DNA from 3 places in the Serratia sp. GW822-FHT06D09 genome. Region 2 is predicted to be linked to each of the others. Evidence: predicted binding sites of a transcription regulator. Region 2 holds the regulator's gene; each other region holds the start of a gene.

The links. Region 2 encodes PurR, which represses purine synthesis genes. Its sites were predicted from a motif close to CANGCAAACGTTTGCNTG; they were not measured.
Region 1: a site for PurR is predicted at 4,848-4,865, ahead of AC1RKG_RS06150 (amino acid aminotransferase). Genes of this name have one in related genera too.
Region 3: a site for PurR is predicted at 3,499-3,516, ahead of purL (phosphoribosylformylglycinamidine synthase). Genes of this name have one in related genera too.

The regions. Positions count from the first base shown of each region.
Region 1 covers NZ_JBXALO010000002.1:513,543-519,457, forward strand. Annotated here, with positions in the region: gene mukB (chromosome partition protein MukB) at 1-13, shown strand, start outside; gene ldtD (L,D-transpeptidase) at 236-2,077, shown strand; gene mepK (peptidoglycan L,D-endopeptidase MepK) at 2,259-2,807, shown strand; gene AC1RKG_RS06145 (MBL fold metallo-hydrolase) at 2,874-3,521, shown strand; gene AC1RKG_RS06150 (amino acid aminotransferase) at 3,592-4,782, opposite strand; gene ompC (porin OmpC) at 5,028-5,915, opposite strand, start outside.
Region 2 covers NZ_JBXALO010000001.1:209,790-215,704, forward strand. Annotated here, with positions in the region: gene cfa (cyclopropane fatty acyl phospholipid synthase) at 1-830, opposite strand, end outside; gene punC (purine nucleoside transporter PunC) at 1,171-2,382, opposite strand; gene punR (DNA-binding transcriptional activator PunR) at 2,506-3,414, shown strand; gene purR (HTH-type transcriptional repressor PurR) at 3,449-4,474, opposite strand; gene cydH (cytochrome bd-I oxidase subunit CydH) at 4,798-4,887, shown strand; gene sodB (superoxide dismutase [Fe]) at 4,941-5,519, opposite strand; gene AC1RKG_RS01030 (C40 family peptidase) at 5,714-5,915, opposite strand, start outside.
Region 3 covers NZ_JBXALO010000014.1:7,295-13,209, forward strand. Annotated here, with positions in the region: gene purL (phosphoribosylformylglycinamidine synthase) at 1-3,405, opposite strand, end outside; gene mltF (membrane-bound lytic murein transglycosylase MltF) at 3,682-5,142, shown strand; gene tadA (tRNA adenosine(34) deaminase TadA) at 5,143-5,655, opposite strand; gene AC1RKG_RS22885 (DUF2157 domain-containing protein) at 5,839-5,915, shown strand, end outside.

The DNA.
Region 1 (5,915 bases), on a different contig from region 2:
TGAAACGCCGTAAGCGCAAAAAAGCCCGCTAATAATCTGAAAATAGCCGCCCTGGGGTGGCTATTTTTTTGTACGCATGGATGATAGTCCTGCTTTTTTATCCGCTTTTAAACGGGTAGCTTAATGAATTACAGTTATTCATTAGTGCCAAAGGGCAAAATGGCTTTTCTGTTCGTATACTGAAACTAATAAGCTGTCTTGGTTGTATTTTTTGTGAGCATACAGGGGGCAATGGATGTTGCTTAGAAATGGAAACAAGGTACGACGTTTGGCGTTGAGTTGTGCAATGGCATGTGGTCTTGCGTCGTCGCTACCCGTATGGGCAACCGTTCCTGCATTCCCGGTGGCGTCTTCCGGCATGTCAGTTGCGCAAAGTCGTTCGGAATTGCTCGCAGCGTTGCCGAAGGGCATTACGCCACATTATCTTTCAACGCTTGCTCCTTTGTACGCAGCGAACCGGATGCAACTGATGTGGCAGGATCGCGAAGCGGTACAGCAATTTCAGCAGCAGTTGGCCGAGTTGGCGATGTCTGGCGTTCAGCCGCAGTTCACCCAATGGGTGAAATTGCTGACCAATCCAGCCATTACCGGTGTGGCCCGCGATATCGTACTGTCTGATGCGATGTTGGGCTATTTGCAGTTCGTTTCATCGATCGGCGCCAATGGCAACAGCTGGCTGTATAGCAACATTCCCTACAAGCTCGGTTTGCCGCCGAATACGGTGATTAACCAGTGGCAGTTGGCGGTGCGTCAGGGTAAAACGGTGCCGTATGTCAACTCGCTGGCACCACAGCACCCGCAATACGCCAAGATGCATCAGGCATTACGCGACATGCTGGCTGATGGACGCCCATGGCCGCAGATGGCCAATGGCCCGAGTTTGCGCCCCGATCAACTGAGCGATGATATTCCTGCCTTGCGCGAGATCCTGGCGCGCAACGGTATGCTGACCACTTCTGCCGCGCCGGCAGAGGCGCAGGAGCCGCCTGCGGTATTGACCGGTTCGCGCAATGAGCCAGACGATGGTGGCTTATCGGTAGATGAAGAGAAAAATCGCGAGGCCCAGAGTGCGGTAGTCAGCCCGGCCGCCGCGCCGGTAAAAGACTTGGCGCCGTCACCGCAATCGCCGTTCAGTCAGCAGCAGGAGAGTCCGGTCACGGTCACGGACAATCGCTATACTGCCGATTTGGTTGAGGGCGTTAAACGCTTCCAGAAATGGCAGGGGTTGAGCGCTGATGGCGTGATTGGCGTACGCACCCGCGAATGGCTTAACGTAACGCCGCAAATGCGTGCTTCGCTGTTGGCACTGAACATCCAGCGTTTACGCATTCTTCCCGGCCGTGTTGACACCGGAATTATGGTCAACATTCCTAACTACTCGTTGACCTATTACCTGAACGGCAATGAGGTACTTTCGTCACGGGTGATCGTAGGGCGGCCCAGCCGCAAGACGCCGTTGATGAACAGTGCGCTGAACAATGTGGTAGTTAACCCGCCGTGGAACGTGCCGACCACGCTGGTGCGCGAAGACATTGTGCCGAAGGCGATGCGTGACGGCAGCTACTTCCAAAAACACGGTTATACCGTGCTTTCCGGCTGGAGCAACGATGCTGAGGTGATCAACCCGGCAATGATCGACTGGAATATGGTGTCGGCCCGTAACTTCCCGTACCGGATCCGCCAGGCTCCGGGAGCGACCAACTCGCTGGGGCGTTTTAAATTCAACATGCCGAGTTCGGACGCCATCTATTTGCACGACACGCCGAACCATAACCTGTTCCAGAAAGACATTCGTGCCCTGAGCTCGGGTTGCGTGCGGGTCAACAAGGCTTCGGATTTGGCGAATATGCTGTTGCAGGATGCGGGCTGGAACAATACCCGTGTTTCCTCCACCCTAAAACAGGGAAATACCACCTACGTAAATATCCGCCAGCATATTCCGGTTAAATTGTATTATTTAACCGCCTGGGTCTCTGATGATGGAAAGCCACAATTCCGTACAGATATTTACAATTACGATGATACGGTGAGATCGGGTGCACAAATTTTGGCTCAGGCCGAAAAATTAATGCAATAAATGCAGTAATTATAAATAAATAACGGTCAGAATATCGGGCCATGGTGCAGGCACTCATTCCGTGAGTGCCTGCAAACCGCGGGATATCACGGGTTGACTCAATCAGTGTGGGCGGTTATGGTTCAGGCAGTGCGCTGTTTTGTGCATATATTTTGATATTCTTGCCGGGTTTAACAGAAACATGGACAAAATTGATCATCATCGCCGTAAGTGGCTGGCGTTAGGTAGCGCCGCTGTGGGCATAGCGCTGCTCCCTGGGCAAGCCTTTGCCAGTCTTTCTACTTCGCGCCCGCGTATTCTTGTCGTTAATAATATGCATACGGGCGAATCCTTGAAAGCCGAATTCTTCGACGGCAAGGGATATAATAAAGACGAATTAGTTCGTCTTAATCATCTCTTCCGTGATTATCGAGCCAATAAAGTCAAGTCGATCGATCCTCGTCTATTTGATCACCTCTATCGCCTGCAGGGTCTGTTGGGCACCAACAAACCGGTACAGTTGGTTTCAGGTTATCGTTCCCTGGATACCAACAATGAGCTGCGTGAGCGCAGCCGCGGTGTGGCCAAGCACAGCTATCATACCAAGGGCCAGGCGATGGACTTCCATATCGAAGGCATCCAGTTGAGCAATATCCGCAAAGCGGCGTTAAAAATGAGCGCCGGTGGTGTAGGATATTACCCACGTAGCAACTTTGTACACATCGATACCGGCCCGGTGCGGACCTGGTAATCGCTGTGCACCATAAGTGAGTAGCGCCAGCCCGTCAGGGTATGGCGCTGTTGTCGTTGGAGCCTTATGAAATACCAAATTATTCCCGTTACCGCTTTTAGTCAGAATTGCAGCCTGATCTGGTGTGAGAGTACCCAACAGGCGGCGTTGGTCGATCCCGGCGGCGAAGCTGAGAAATTAAAGGCCGAAATTGCCAGGCAGGGCGTGACGGTCACGCAGATCCTGCTGACGCACGGCCATCTCGATCACGTAGGGGCAGCGGCTGAGCTGGCGGAACACTATCAGGTACCGATCTACGGTCCGGACAAGGAAGATGCTTTCTGGTTGGATGGTTTACCTGCACAGAGCCGGATGTTTGGTCTGGAAGAGTGTGCGCCTCTGACGCCAACTCGCTGGCTGGAAGAAGGGGACAGCGTGCAGGTGGGTGAAATGACGCTCAAGGTGCTGCATTGCCCGGGTCATACTCCTGGCCATATCGTGTTTATTAATGAGCAGGCGCGGTTGGCGCTGGTGGGTGACGTATTGTTTAACGGTGGCGTGGGTCGCAGCGACTTCCCACGCGGCGATCACCAGGCATTAATCAACTCGATCCGCACCAATCTCCTGCCACAGGGGGATGACATGGCGTTTATCCCGGGGCACGGACCGATGTCTACCTTCGGTCAAGAGCGTGAAACCAATCCGTTCCTGCGAGAAGAACCGGCCATCTGGTAAGGTTATTTCCCGGCAGAAATAACTAAGGGGCGCATTGAGCGCCCCTTTTGCTTATTTGAAACCGTAACCTTTACAGCACGGCGACGATGGCTTCACACAGAGGCGCCATATTGTCTGGCGTCATGCCGGCGACGTTAACCCGGCCGGAGTTAACGGCGTAAACGCCAAATTCGTCACGCAGGCGCAGCACCTGTTCTTTGGTCAATCCGCTGAACGAGAACATGCCGTTCTGATTAATGATAAAGCTGAAGTCCTGCTCTGCGCCTTTCTCCTGCAGAGTATTCACGAACAGCTGACGCATGCGGTGAATACGTTGACGCATATCGGTCAGCTCCTGCTCCCACAGGGCGCGCAGCGCATCATCACCCAGGATGGTCGCAACCACCGCAGCACCGTGGGAAGGCGGGTTGGAGTAGTTGGCGCGAATGGCGGCTTTCACCTGGCTGAAGGCGCGGTCAGCGGTATCCGCATCTGCAGCCACCAGAGTACAGGCGCCGACGCGTTCGTTGTATAGGCCGAAATTCTTCGAGTACGAGCTGGCTACGATCAGTTCCTGATGCTTGGCGGCGAAAATACGCAGGCCCTGCGCATCTTCTTCCAGACCTTTCGCGAAGCCCTGATAAGCAAAGTCGAACAGCGGCAGCCAGCCGTTAGCCACAGACAGCTCGGCTAACTGAGCCCACTGCTCAGGCGTAGGGTCAATGCCGGTTGGGTTATGGCAGCAACCATGGAACAGGACCACATCGCCTGCCTGAGCCTGTTTCAGGCTGTTCAGCAGGCCATCGAAGTCCAGCGCATGATTGGCCGCATCGTAGTAGGCATATTCCAGCACTTCCAGGCCGACGGCGCCAAACACATTTTTATGGTTCGGCCAGCTTGGGTTGCTGATCCAGATGCGTTTAGCGCTGGTCTGGTTGGCGATGAAGTCAGCTGCCACACGCAGGCCGCCGGTGCCACCAGGCGTTTGCGCGGTGCGCGCACGCTTGTCGGCAATGATTGGACTTTGTTTGCCGAACAGCAGCTCTTGCGTGCAGTTGGCGAAAGCGGGGATGCCCTCAATGCCGAGATAGTTTTTGGTGGCTTCATTTTCCAGCAGATACTGCTCAGCTTTTTTCACGCTGGTCAGCACCGGCGTTTTGCCGGTTTCGTCTTTGTAGACGCCAATGCCCAAATTGATTTTGTTCGGGCGCGCGTCGGCGCGGAAAATGTCGGTCAGACCCAGAATCGGATCGGCAGGTGCAGCAGTGATTTTTTCAAACATGTCAGGTGCTTCCATGGCTCGGAGTTAAGCAGACAGAAGCATCAGGGTAGCGCCAGTTATGCGCTTTGCCAACCGTTTGCGAGAAAAACACAGCGATCTTGTGAAGGGCGCAGATTCAGCATAAAAAATGAGGAAGAAGGGGACATTGGCAGGATAAAAATTTACGCGTAGCGCAAAAACAAAAACAGGGCCGAAGCCCTGTTTTTTAACTTAGCCGACGGTGAACCGCCGTTAAGTGAGACAACTTAGAACTGGTAAACCAGACCAACACCTACGATATCATCGGTAGCGGTGCCAGTAGCTTTGGTGAACTCGTTGTCGTCCAGCAGGTTGATTTTATAATCAACGTAGGTAGACATGTTTTTGTTGAAGTAGTAAGTGGTACCAACAGAAACATATTTAACCAGATCCTGGTCAGAACCCACGCCTGGGACGTTCAGGTTTTTACCTTTAGACTGCAGGTAAGACACTTCTGGACGCAGACCGAAGTCGAACTGGTACTGTGCAGTCACTTCGAAGTTCTGAGTTTTGCTGGCGAAGCCGCCGCAATCGGTAGAAGCATTACAGGTTGAGCTGAAGTTGCCGCCGCCGAATGGAGTCATGTTACGAGTTTCTGCGTACATAGCTGCCAGGTAAACGTTGTTAGCGTCGTATTTCGCGCCAACGGTCCATGCATCAGCTTTGTCGCCACGTTCGTTAGAACGCAGTTTTTGATCATCGGTACGGTTGGAAGAAGCGTATGCTGCACCTACGCTGATGCCTTCGCCGATGTCATAAGTAGAAGACAGGCCCCAGCCGTCGCCGTTTTGTTTCTTAACGTCACGGCCGTCGTTCTGGTTTTTACCTTGGTACTGAACAGCGAAGTTCAGACCGTCAACCAGACCGAAGAAGTTGTTGTTACGGTAAGTCGCAACGCCGTTGGTACGGCCAGTCATGAAGTTGTCGGTGTAGGTATAAGTATCGCCACCGAACTCTGGCAGCATATCTGTCCAGCCTTCTACGTCGTACAGTACGCCGTAGTTACGGCCGTAATCGAATGAACCGTAGTCAGCAAATTTCAGACCAGCGAAGCCCAGACGAGTCTTGGTGCCTTCGGTGCCTTGAGATTCAGAGTGGTTAGCCTGAACGTTGTA
Region 2 (5,915 bases):
ACATTCATATCTGTCCGATTCGAACCAATGGTATGCAGCAGGAATAGGCCGTCCGGTTTTAAATTACGTTCCACCACGTTGAAGTAGGTGCGGTAATTTTTCGGACCGACGTGTTCAAACATACCGACGGAAACAATACGGTCAAATTGCAGATGCAAATCACGGTAATCCTGCAGCAGGATCTCGACGTCCAGCCCGGCACAGCGCTCCTGTGCCAGCTTTTGCTGCTCGGCAGAAATGGTTACGCCCACCACCGAAACGCCATAGTTTTTCGCCGCATAGGCAGAAAGCCCGCCCCAGCCACAGCCAATATCCAGCAAATTCATACCCGGCTGCAGCTGCAGCTTTTCGCAAATCATCCGTAATTTGGCTTCCTGCGCTTCTTCCAGCGTGGTCGCCTCTTTCCAGTAGGCGCAGGAATATTGCATATAAGGGTCCAGCATCAGGGTAAAGAGATCGTTCCCCAGATCGTAATGTTCTTTGCCGACTATCCAGGCGCGTTTCTTCGATTGCAGATTGGTTAATCGCGCGGCGGCAATTCGCAGGGTATCTTTGAGGTGGCGGGGCAATTTCTTTTCCAGACCGGCGCGGACCACGTGATGAAAGAATATATCCAGCCGTTCGCATTCCCACCAGCCGTCCATATAGCTTTCGCCCAGGCCGAGAGAACCCTCCTGCAGCACGCGTTTAAAAAAATTAGGATTTTTAACCTGAATATCGAAAGGGCGCGAGCCGTTTATTTCAATACCGGCCATGCTGAGCATTTCATGAGCGATACGGTACCATTGGTTGTCCTGGATGCTCACATCTTCTATACACGATGAACTCATAGCTTCTCCATCACCTTCTTCTGACTTATGACCCGTCAAAAAATAGCTTAGACAAATTCTGCGGGTGCATACGTTTACCTACGGTAAGAATCCCGTGGCGTCTGATATCCGACTATGAACAGAGGAAAATTTTAAGAAGGTTCCAGCGCAAGAAACGCGGGAAAGACAATCCTTAAAAAACTGTGACGCCATACGCGTACACAACAGTTGCTAGTGATAAAGAAATTATAAAAGTGTTATTTTTAAAGGTCGTTTTTGAGTATAGGCTTGCCGAGGCGCTTACTCAACTGTAAATCGCACTCGGCAAAAATATTCTTTAAGTGATTATTAATACTGGCAATTATGACGCGGAGTTAGCATGTTCCTGACGCGTCGCCTGTCGATCGTCCATTACCTTTCTCCGTTGCATCAAATAGCCCAACGCGGCCAATACCACCGTCGACACCATTACCGTGACCGTTGCCAACAGAGGCTGGGCGATAAAGGCCGAAACCAGCATGCTGGCGACAAAACACAGGCCTAATTGCAGGGTGTTTTGCAAGGCGGCAGCTTTACCGGTGCCCTCCGGGAAGGGGGTCAACGCATTGGCTACCACGATAGGGTAAATGGCTCCGTTGACCAACGCCATCACGCAGAACGGAATTAACAACGTAGTGAGCGTGGGCTGAGTCAGGGTGGCAACCAGATATAATGCAACCATACTGACGCCATAAACTACCAACAGCCAAGGCAACAAGGTGTTGCCATTCATGCGGTTCAATGCGGTACGACAGCCATAGCCCCCTAATAAGAACGCCAGAGTCTGCGGCACATAGCTCAGACCGATGTCGTTCGGGCTATAACCCATATCACCAAGAATAAACGGTGAACCGGTCAGCCAGGCGAAGAAGCCGGCAGAACAGGCGGCAAAGATCATAACGTTGCCACTGAAGATGCGTGACTTTAATAGTTGGAAGAAACTGAGCGCGCTTTTCTTATTGTCGTCGGAAGGCACGGTTTTGGCGCTTTCTTTCAGCAGCAGCGTCGGCAATAGCAAAAGCACGGTAATGCCCAGCAACACGGCGAAAATGGCGCGCCAGCCCATGTGATTCAGCAACCAGGCACCCACCAACGGCGCCAGCGCCGGGGAAAGGGCTACCAGCGGCATAATGGTGGCGAACACGCGGTTAGCCTTGCCTTCGCGATAGCGGTCAATTACCAAGGCCTGCCAGGTAACGGCAGCCGAGCAAACCCCAATCGCCTGGATAAAGCGCAGCGACCAAAGTTGCACGGCATTTTGCACCCACAGCATGCCGAGGCAGCCGAGGGCAAACAGCGCCAGACCGATCAGCAACACCGGTTTACGGCCGAGGCGATCGGAAAGCGGGCCCCACAGCAGTTGTGCAAAGGCAAACCCGGCCAGGAAGATGCTCAGGCTGGCGCTGATTGCCCCGGGGGAAATCTGCAGATCTTGTTGCATCATGCCGAAAGCGGGCAGGTACATATCGGTGGCCAGGTAACCCAGCATGCTCAGGCCGGCAAGGTAGAACATAAAACCAAAGGAATTTCGCATGGTATTTCTCGTTAATATTTTATTGTCGCAGGTTTTTAGCGCCGGCAAGTGTATCCGGCTGGATCTCTGCTTGTGAAACGGTAATATTTGCGAGGTGCTGTTAAAAAAATTGAAGGCAAAGCTATGTGGTCTGAATATTCCCTGGATGTCGTCGATGCGGTGGCCCGCACCGGCAGTTTCAGCGCCGCGGCGCAGGAGCTGCATCGGGTACCGTCGGCGGTAAGTTATACGGTGCGGCAGTTGGAGCAATGGCTGGCGGTACCGCTGTTTGAGCGCCGTCATCGCGACGTGGAACTGACACCGGCGGGCGTGCTGTTTATTCAGGAAGCGCGTGGTGTCATCAAAAAAATGCTCGACACGCGCCGACAGTGCCAACAGGTCGCTAACGGCTGGCGGGGCCAATTGAAAATAGCGGTGGATATCATCGTTAAACCCCAACGCAGTCGCCAATTGGTGCTGGATTTTTACCGCCATTTCCCCGACGTCGAATTGCTGGTTCAGCCGGAGGTGTTTAATGGCGTATGGGATGCGCTGGTGGACGGTCGTGCCGATATGGCGATCGGCGCCACAAGGGCGGTGCCGGTGGGCGGCGGTTTCGCCTTTCGCGATATGGGAGATATGCGTTGGTTGTGCGTGGCCAGTCCGCATCACCCGCTGGCCGCGATAGAGGGGCTGTTGAACGACGATCAACTACGGCCCTTTCCGTCACTGTGCCTGGAAGATACCTCGCGCAACCTGCCCAAACGCGTGACCTGGACGTTGGACAACCAGCGCCGCCTGGTGGTGCCGGACTGGGCTTCTGCGGTGGACTGCCTGTGTGCCGGGTTGTGCGTTGGTATGATGCCCGCGCATCAGGTATTGCCTTTGGTGCAGCGCGGGGAGCTGGTGGCGCTACAGTTGCAACAGCCATTTCCCGCCAGTCCTTGTTGCCTGACCTGGCAGCAAAATACGCCGTCACCGGCTATGGCCTGGTTGCTGGATTATCTGGGAGACAGTGAAACCTTGAATCAGGAGTGGCTAAGCGAAGAATGACGCCGGAAACCGCGAGAGTGTCCGGCGTAGATAATTAGCGGCGATAATCGATGAACGGGCCGTCAGCGACCGAACGGCGCTCAACCAGCTTGGGATGAACCTCAATCACCTGCGACTCTTCACGCTTGCTGATGATGCGATCCAGCAGCATGGTGAAGGCCATCTCGCCCAAACGCTCTTTGGGCTGATGAATGGTGGTCAGTGCCGGGGTGAAGTAGCGGGCGTTTCGCACGTTATCGTAGCCAATCACCGATATGTCTTGTGGTACGCGCAGGCCAAGTTCATCGGCGGCGCAGATCGCCCCCATGGCCATGATATCGCCACCGCAGAAGACTGCGGTAGGACGTTGCTTCTGCGACAGTATCTGATGCATGGCCTTGTAGCCGGATTCCGGCTCAAAGTCGCCCTGAACAATCCACTCTTCACGCACGTCGATATTGGCTTCTTCCATGGCTTTTAAAAAGCCCTGATGGCGGCCGCCGCCGGTATTACGCGCCAGTTGGCCCGGAATGGCCCCGATATCGCGGTGGCCGCGTTCAATCAGGTAGCGCCCGGCCAGATAGCCGCCTTCAAAGGCGTTATCGATAATGGTGTCGGTAAAGTCACCGCGTGCGGCGCCCCAATCCATGACGACCATCGGGATATTGCGATAATCTTCCAGCATGCCGAGCAGTTGGTCCGGGTATTCCGAACACATGACTAACAGGCCATCGACGCGCTTTTGCGCCAACATCGCCAGATAGGCGCGTTGTTTGTCCAGATTGTTATGTGAGTTGCACAGGATCAGCGTATAGCCTTTGCTGTAGCAGCTGTTTTCCACCGCCTCGATCACTTCGGCAAAGTAGGGTGCTTCGCTCGATGTGGCCAGCAGACCAATAGATTTGGTGTGATTGACCTTAAGGCTGCGCGCCACGGCGCTGGGTGAATAGTGCAGCTCTTTGATCGCGGCGCCAACGGCCGCTTTTGTTTCTTCGGCGACGAAACGAGTCTTATTGATGACGTGCGAAACGGTGGTGGTGGAAACGCCAGCGCGTTTGGCCACATCTTTAATCGTTGCCATGTAAAGAATGACTCCTGAACTCACATGTTGCAGTATGTAAGTGTGATGTTAATCGTTTGCCTGCGTAGATCCTTCTCCAAAGAAGCGAAAACTGAGTTTTTAGTGTGTTGAAGTCGTCAGCGCTTGGTCAGGAGGGGCATTTTGCCGGTACACAGTTGTGAACTGCGAATTTTGTCCCATATTGAGCAAAAGGGGAAGAGGTAATCGGTATTATAAACTGGGAAATGATAACAAGATTTTATCGGCCAACTGTGGGAAAATGGTTTAACACATTAATTGTGTGCCTTTTACCCTTGGGAAACCCAATCTGAAAAGGAGTTGTAATGGATACCGATTTGAAAATGTCACTGTTCACCACCCTGGGTGCGCTGGCTGTGATTATCGCTTTTAGCTTCACCGCAGCATTGAACTGATACTCTTCAGTCAACCAGGCGCAGTTCGCTACGCCTGGTTGTATTTCCCCGCGTTACGCCAGATTTTCCTCCACAAATGCCCAGTTAACCAGTGCCCAGAAGTTTTCCAGGTAGGCCGGTCGTGCGTTGCGATAATCGATGTAATAGGCGTGTTCCCAAACGTCGACGGTAAGCAACGGTTTGTCTTCACCGGTCAACGGCGTGGCCGCATTCGACGTATTAACAATCGCCAGCGAGCCATCCGGCTTTTTCACTAACCAGGTCCAGCCTGCGCCAAAGTTTTTCACCGCGGCGTCGCTGAATAGTTCCCGGAAGGCGGTAAAAGAACCAAAAGCCTGGTTGATCGCGGCAGCCAATTTGCCCTGAGGCTCTCCACCGCCCTGAGGTGACAGGCAGTGCCAATAGAAGGTGTGATTCCATACCTGAGCCGCATTGTTGAAGATGCCGCCGCTGGAAGCCTTGATGATTGCTTCAAGGGATAATCCTTCAAACTCGCTGCCTTTCAGCAAATTGTTCAGGTTGACCACATAGGCGTTGTGATGCTTGCCATAGTGGTATTCCAGGGTTTCTGCCGAAATGTGCGGTTCGAGGGCATTTTTTTCATAAGGTAGTGCGGGCAGTTCAAACGACATTGCTTCCTCCTTGTACAGTGTCAACTCGCCGCTAAAGCAACGGACCTTAAATTGACCTGTTTTTATTGTGGATATTTAGCTTAGCAATTTTCGCGATGAAATACAGTGGGGGCGGGCTAAAGGATTGGGTGCTTTAGGAACAGCAGGAAAATCAGTCAGGGGAGAGCGGCTGGGCAAGCCAGCCGCCAAAGAAATTATCGAATGGTTTTCGGTGTTACTACACGGCGGGCGCCGATGTAATGGTTTTGCCAGTAGTCATTGTCGAGTTGGCTGATCCGAATTTCTTCACCGGTACGCGGTGACTGAATAAATTTGCCGTTGCCCAGATAAACGCCAACATGGTCTGCCACGCCGCGGTTATTAATGCGGAAGAACACCAGGTCACCGCTTTCCAGT
Region 3 (5,915 bases), on a different contig from region 2:
GCCCAGTGCCAGGGTCTGCGGACGGTGGAAGAAAGATTCGAACTCGTCGCGCACGCGCTCGTTGAACAGAATCGACTTCGCCCAACCTTCGCCTGCGCCCAACACGTCACCGTAAGAGAAACCGCCGCAGGCCACCAGGGTATGGAAGTCCTGCAGGTCACGGCGCCCTTCCAGCAGATCGCTCATGTGTACGTCCACCGCATCAAAACCGGCGCGATGGAATGCCGCCGCCATCTCAACGTGGGAGTTAACGCCCTGCTCGCGCAGTACCGCCACTTTAGGGCGAGCCCCCTTGGCGATATAAGGTGCTGCAATATCTTCTTCAGGTGCGAAGCTCAGTTTGACGTTCAGGCCAGGATCGCGTTCATTCTGCTTGGCCTGGTGCTCCTGATCGGCACATTCAGGGTTATCGCGCAGGCGCTGCATCTGCCAGGTCGTTTCCGCCCACCAGGTGCGTAACGTGGCACGGCTTTCGCTGTACACCGGTTTGTCGCCCTGGGTAATCACAAAGCGATCGCCGGCCTGTACGCTGCCGATGTGGTGCACATTGTCCGTCAGGCCATGCTGAGCAAACGCCTGTTGGACCGCTTCAAGCCGATCGGCCGTCACCTGAATCACCGCGCCCAACTCTTCGTTGAACAGCGCTGCCAGCGCGTCGTCGCCCAACCCTTGAATATCTACCTGTACACCGCAGTGGCCGGCAAACGCCATTTCCGCCAGCGTCACCAACAGGCCGCCATCGGAGCGGTCGTGGTAGGCCAGCAGTGCGCGGTCGGCGACCAATTGTTGCATCGCGTTGAAGAAGCCTGCCAGTTGCTCGACGTTACGCACATCGGCCGGTTTGTCGCCCAGTTGACGGTAAACCTGCGCCAGCGCAGTGGCACCCAGCGCGTTATGGCCGTTACCCAGGTCAACCAGCAGCAATGCCGTGTCGCCCTTGTCGGTACGCAGTTGTGGCGTCACGGTGTGGCGAACATCTTCCACGCGGGCAAAACCAGTGATCACCAGAGACAACGGCGACGTCATTTCGCGCTGCTCGTTGCCTTCCTGCCAGCGGGTTTTCATCGACATTGAGTCTTTGCCCACCGGAATGGTGATGCCCAGCGCCGGGCAAAGCTCTTCGCCCACCGCTTTTACCGCTTCATACAGGCCGGCATCTTCACCCGGGTGACCGGCTGCCGCCATCCAGTTAGCGGAAAGTTTGACGCGCTTGAGCGAGCCAATCTCGGTCGCCGCCAGGTTGGTCAGCGCTTCGCCCACCGCCAGGCGGCCAGAAGCGGCAAAGTCCAGCAGGGCAACCGGCGCGCGTTCGCCGATCGACATCGCTTCACCGTAGTAACTGTCCAGGCTGGCGGTGGTAACCGCGCAGTCGGCTACCGGGATCTGCCATGGCCCGACCATCTGATCGCGTGCCACCATGCCGGTCACGGTACGGTCGCCGATGGTGATCAGGAAAGTTTTCTCGGCAACTGCCGGCAGGTGCAGAACGCGTTTTATCGCATCGGCCAGAGTAATGTTGTCGCGCTGTACCGGCTGGCCTTTAGCCTGCAAACGAGTCACATCGCGCGTCATCTTCGGCGTTTTGCCCAGCAGCACGTCCAACGGCATGTCGATCGGCTGGTTGTCGAAATGGCTGTCGTTCAGCGTCAAATGCTGTTCTTCGGTGGCTTCACCGATCACTGCATAAGGGGCACGCTCACGGCGGCAAATCTCGTCGAACTGCGCCATCTGCGCCGGGGCAATCGCCATCACATAGCGTTCCTGTGATTCATTGCACCAGACTTCCAGCGGGCTCATGCCCGGTTCGTCGTTAAGGATATCGCGCAGTTCGAAACGGCCGCCGCGGCCACCGTCGCTGACCAGCTCCGGCATGGCGTTAGACAAACCGCCCGCTCCCACATCGTGGATAAACAAAATCGGGTTCTGTTCGCCCAACTGCCAGCAGCGGTCGATCACTTCCTGGCAGCGGCGCTCCATTTCCGGGTTGTCGCGCTGTACCGAGGCAAAATCCAGATCGGCGTCGGACTGGCCGGAGGCCATAGAAGAGGCTGCGCCGCCGCCCAGACCGATGTTCATCGCCGGGCCACCCAGCACCACCAGTTTGGCGCCGACGGTGATTTCACCTTTTTGCACGTGATCGGCGCGGATGTTGCCGATACCGCCCGCCAGCATGATCGGTTTGTGATAACCGCGCAGCTCGACGCCGTTATGGCTGTTAACCTGTTCTTCGTAGGTACGGAAGTATCCCACCAGCGCCGGACGGCCAAATTCATTATTGAACGCCGCGCCGCCCAGTGGGCCGTCGGTCATGATATCCAGTGCGGTTACGATGCGATCCGGCTTGCCAAAATCCTGCTCCCAGGGCTGCTCGAAGCCGGGAATGCGCAGGTTGGAAACAGAGAAGCCCACCAGACCGGCTTTGGGTTTGGCACCGCGACCTGTAGCGCCTTCGTCGCGGATCTCGCCACCGGAACCGGTAGCGGCACCCGGCCACGGGGAGATCGCCGTCGGGTGGTTATGAGTTTCCACCTTCATCAGGATATGGGCCTCTTCCTGATGATAGTCATACTGACCGCTTTGCGGCGCAGCGAAGAAACGGCCAACCTGCGAACCTTCCATCACGGCGGCGTTGTCTTTATAAGCCGACAGCACGTAATCCGGCGTCTGCTCGAAGGTGTTTTTGATCATTTTGAACAGCGACTTCGGCTGCTGTTCGCCGTCGATGATCCAATCGGCGTTGAAAATTTTATGACGGCAGTGCTCCGAGTTGGCCTGCGCGAACATATAGAGTTCGATATCCGTCGGGTTGCGCCCCAGCCCGGTAAAGGCATTCAGCAGATAGTCGATTTCATCTTCGGCCAGCGCCAGACCGAGCTTGAGGTTGGCCTGTTCCAGCGCGCTGCGCCCTTCCCCCAGCATATCGATCGCCTGATAAGGCGTCGGCTGATGCTGAGCAAACAGCTGTTCTGCCTGTTGCAAGCTGCTGAAAACGGTTTCCATCATCCGGTCGTGCAGCAATGCGGCAAGCTGTTGCCACTGCGCTTCAGTCAGCGTCGGTGCCTTGACGTAAAACGCCAGACCGCGCTCCAACCGCACCACCTGCTTCAAACCGCAGTTATGGGCGATATCGGTGGCTTTGGAAGACCAGGGAGAAATGGTGCCCGGACGCGGTGTCACCAACAGCAGGCGACCTTCAGGGGCATGTTCGGCGAGAGAGGGACCGTACTTGAGCAGGCGCGTGAGCTTGCCGTGTTCTTCGGCATTGAGCGGTGCGCTGACATCGGCAAAGTGGACGTACTCGGCGTAGATATCACTGACCGGAAGTTGGGCGTCCAGACAGCGGGACAACAGTTTGGTAACACGAAAAGCCGACAAAGCGGGCGAACCACGCAGTATTTCCATAATCAAAGTTCTCTCGTCTTCGAAGCAACTGACTTCAGCACTTCATTGGGCGCAACAGGGGGAAAACGCGCGCCATTATAGAGAATCTGCGCGACAGACGAAACCGTTTGCGTAGCTATTATTGATAAAAGCTGTTCGCGCCATCGAATTGTCATAACGTATCAATAAAGTTGCACGCTGGCGTTTTGTTGCGCAAAATGCCCCGGCACTGGTGATTTAACCATAAGAAAATGCGGGATGACAATCGGCAGTGCACCTGTGCCACCACTGGATAACTATTTGAAACGCCTTAAAATAAACTACATTCTAATCGGTGTTGTCACCCTGCTTCTGGCGCTCGCCCTGTGGCCCAATATTACCTGGCGCGGCGGCCAGGGCGGGCAACTCGAAGAGATCAAATCCCGCGGCGAGTTGCGTATCAGTACGCTAAACTCGCCGTTAACCTATTTCACTACCAAGCAGGGGCCAAGTGGTCTCGACTACGAGTTGGCGAAACGTTTCGCCAACTATCTGGGGGTGAAGTTGGTGGTGATCCCGCATAAGAACATCAACGACCTGTTCGACGATCTGGACGATGACGATGCCGACCTGCTGGCCGCCGGCCTGATCTACAATCAGGATCGCCTCAGCCGCGCCCGAACCGGCCCGGCTTACTATTCCGTTTCCCAGCAGTTGGTTTATCGCCTGGGCACCGCACGCCCCAAAAGCTTTGCCGATATTAAAGGCAAGCTGGCGGTCGCCTCCGGCTCGGCACACGTCAGCACGCTGAAACAGCTCAAACAAAGTAAGTTCCCGGACCTCAGTTGGGAAGCTTCCAGCGATCTCACCTCCAAAGAGCTGCTCGAGCAGGTCGCCGACGGCAAACTGGATTACACCCTCGGCGACTCCGTGACCATCGCCCTGCTGCAGCGCATCCATCCGCAGCTGGCGGTGGCTTTCGACGTCACCGATGAAGAACCTGTCACCTGGTACCTGAAGCGCGGCACCGACGACAGCCTGTACGCGGCCATGCTGGATTTTTACAGCCAGATGGTGGACGACGGCACGCTGGCGCGGCTGGAAGAGAAATACCTCGGCCACGTGGGCAGTTTCGATTACGTTGATACCAAAACCTTCCTGTCGGCGATAGATTCGGTACTGCCCACCTTCCGTTCGCTGTTTGAAAAATACGCCAGCGAGATCGACTGGAAGCTGCTGGCCGCCATTGCCTATCAGGAATCGCATTGGAACCCGCAGGCCACTTCACCCACCGGCGTTCGTGGTCTGATGATGCTGACGCGGGCCACCGCCGACGGTCTGGGGGTTAACGATCGCCTCGATCCTGAGGAGAGCATTCAGGGGGGCGCACTCTATTTACAGCGGCTGATGGCCAAGGTGCCCGACACCGTGCCGGAAGATGAGCGTATCTGGTTTGCGCTGGCGGCCTACAACATGGGCTGGGGCCATATGCTCGACGCCCGCAAGCTGACCAAAATGCAAAAAGGCAACCCGGACAGTTGGGTCGACGTCAAACAGCGCCTGCCGATGCTCAGCCAGAAGCGCTACTACCCGCAGTTGACCTACGGCTATGCGCGCGGACGCGAAGCCTATAACTACGTGGAAAACATCCGCCGCTATCAGGTCAGCCTGGTGGGGTATCTGCAAGAAAGGGAAAGAAAGGCGGCGCAGGAAGCGGCCGAACAGGCGGAGCTGGGGAAAGGCTATCCGGCAGTGGCGCCGGAGTTGGCACTTAACTTCTGATTATTCGGGATCCTTATCTGCCTGCGCGCGTTGCGCTTGCTTCAACGCCTTTTGCTGTTCGCGGCGCATGCGGAAAAAGTTGCTCAAGGTAGCCGCGCATTCCTCGGCCAGCACGCCGGAGAGGATCTCCACCTGATGATTCATTCCGGGATGGCGTAAAATATCCACCAGCGATCCCGCTGCCCCGGTTTTCACATCGGCAGCACCGTAAACCAATCGACGAATGCGGCTATGCACCATCGCCCCCGCACACATCACGCACGGCTCCAGGGTCACGTACAAGGTCGCATTCAACAGGCGGTAATTCTGCAACACGGCCCCGCCCTGCCGCAGCGCCATGATTTCTGCATGCGCGGTCGGATCGTGGCGGCCAATCGGCCGGTTCCAGCCTTCGCCAATCACCTGATTGTCCAGTACCAACAGCGCTCCGACCGGCACCTCTCCCTCTTCCTGCGCACGCAGGGCCAGCCGCAATGCCTGACGCATCCAGTATTCATCGTTATATTCAGTCATTGCATTATTCCTCGTGCACTTTGCGGCGGGCATTATACACAGTAGCGGCGCTGCATGCTGCGCCCGTGTTAACCGGGGAAAATATAGCCGTCCCTTCTCAGCGGCGGAGAAATGACTCACTGCGGCTTGAAATACAACGGGTATATACTGATTGAATCACGGTGTTTTTCAGGGACAGGAAACATGAAACTCAGCAAGAAAAACGCCACCGTCGTGCGCAAAGCGCTGGACGGCTGGGTAGATGAAGGTGCGCTGACGGC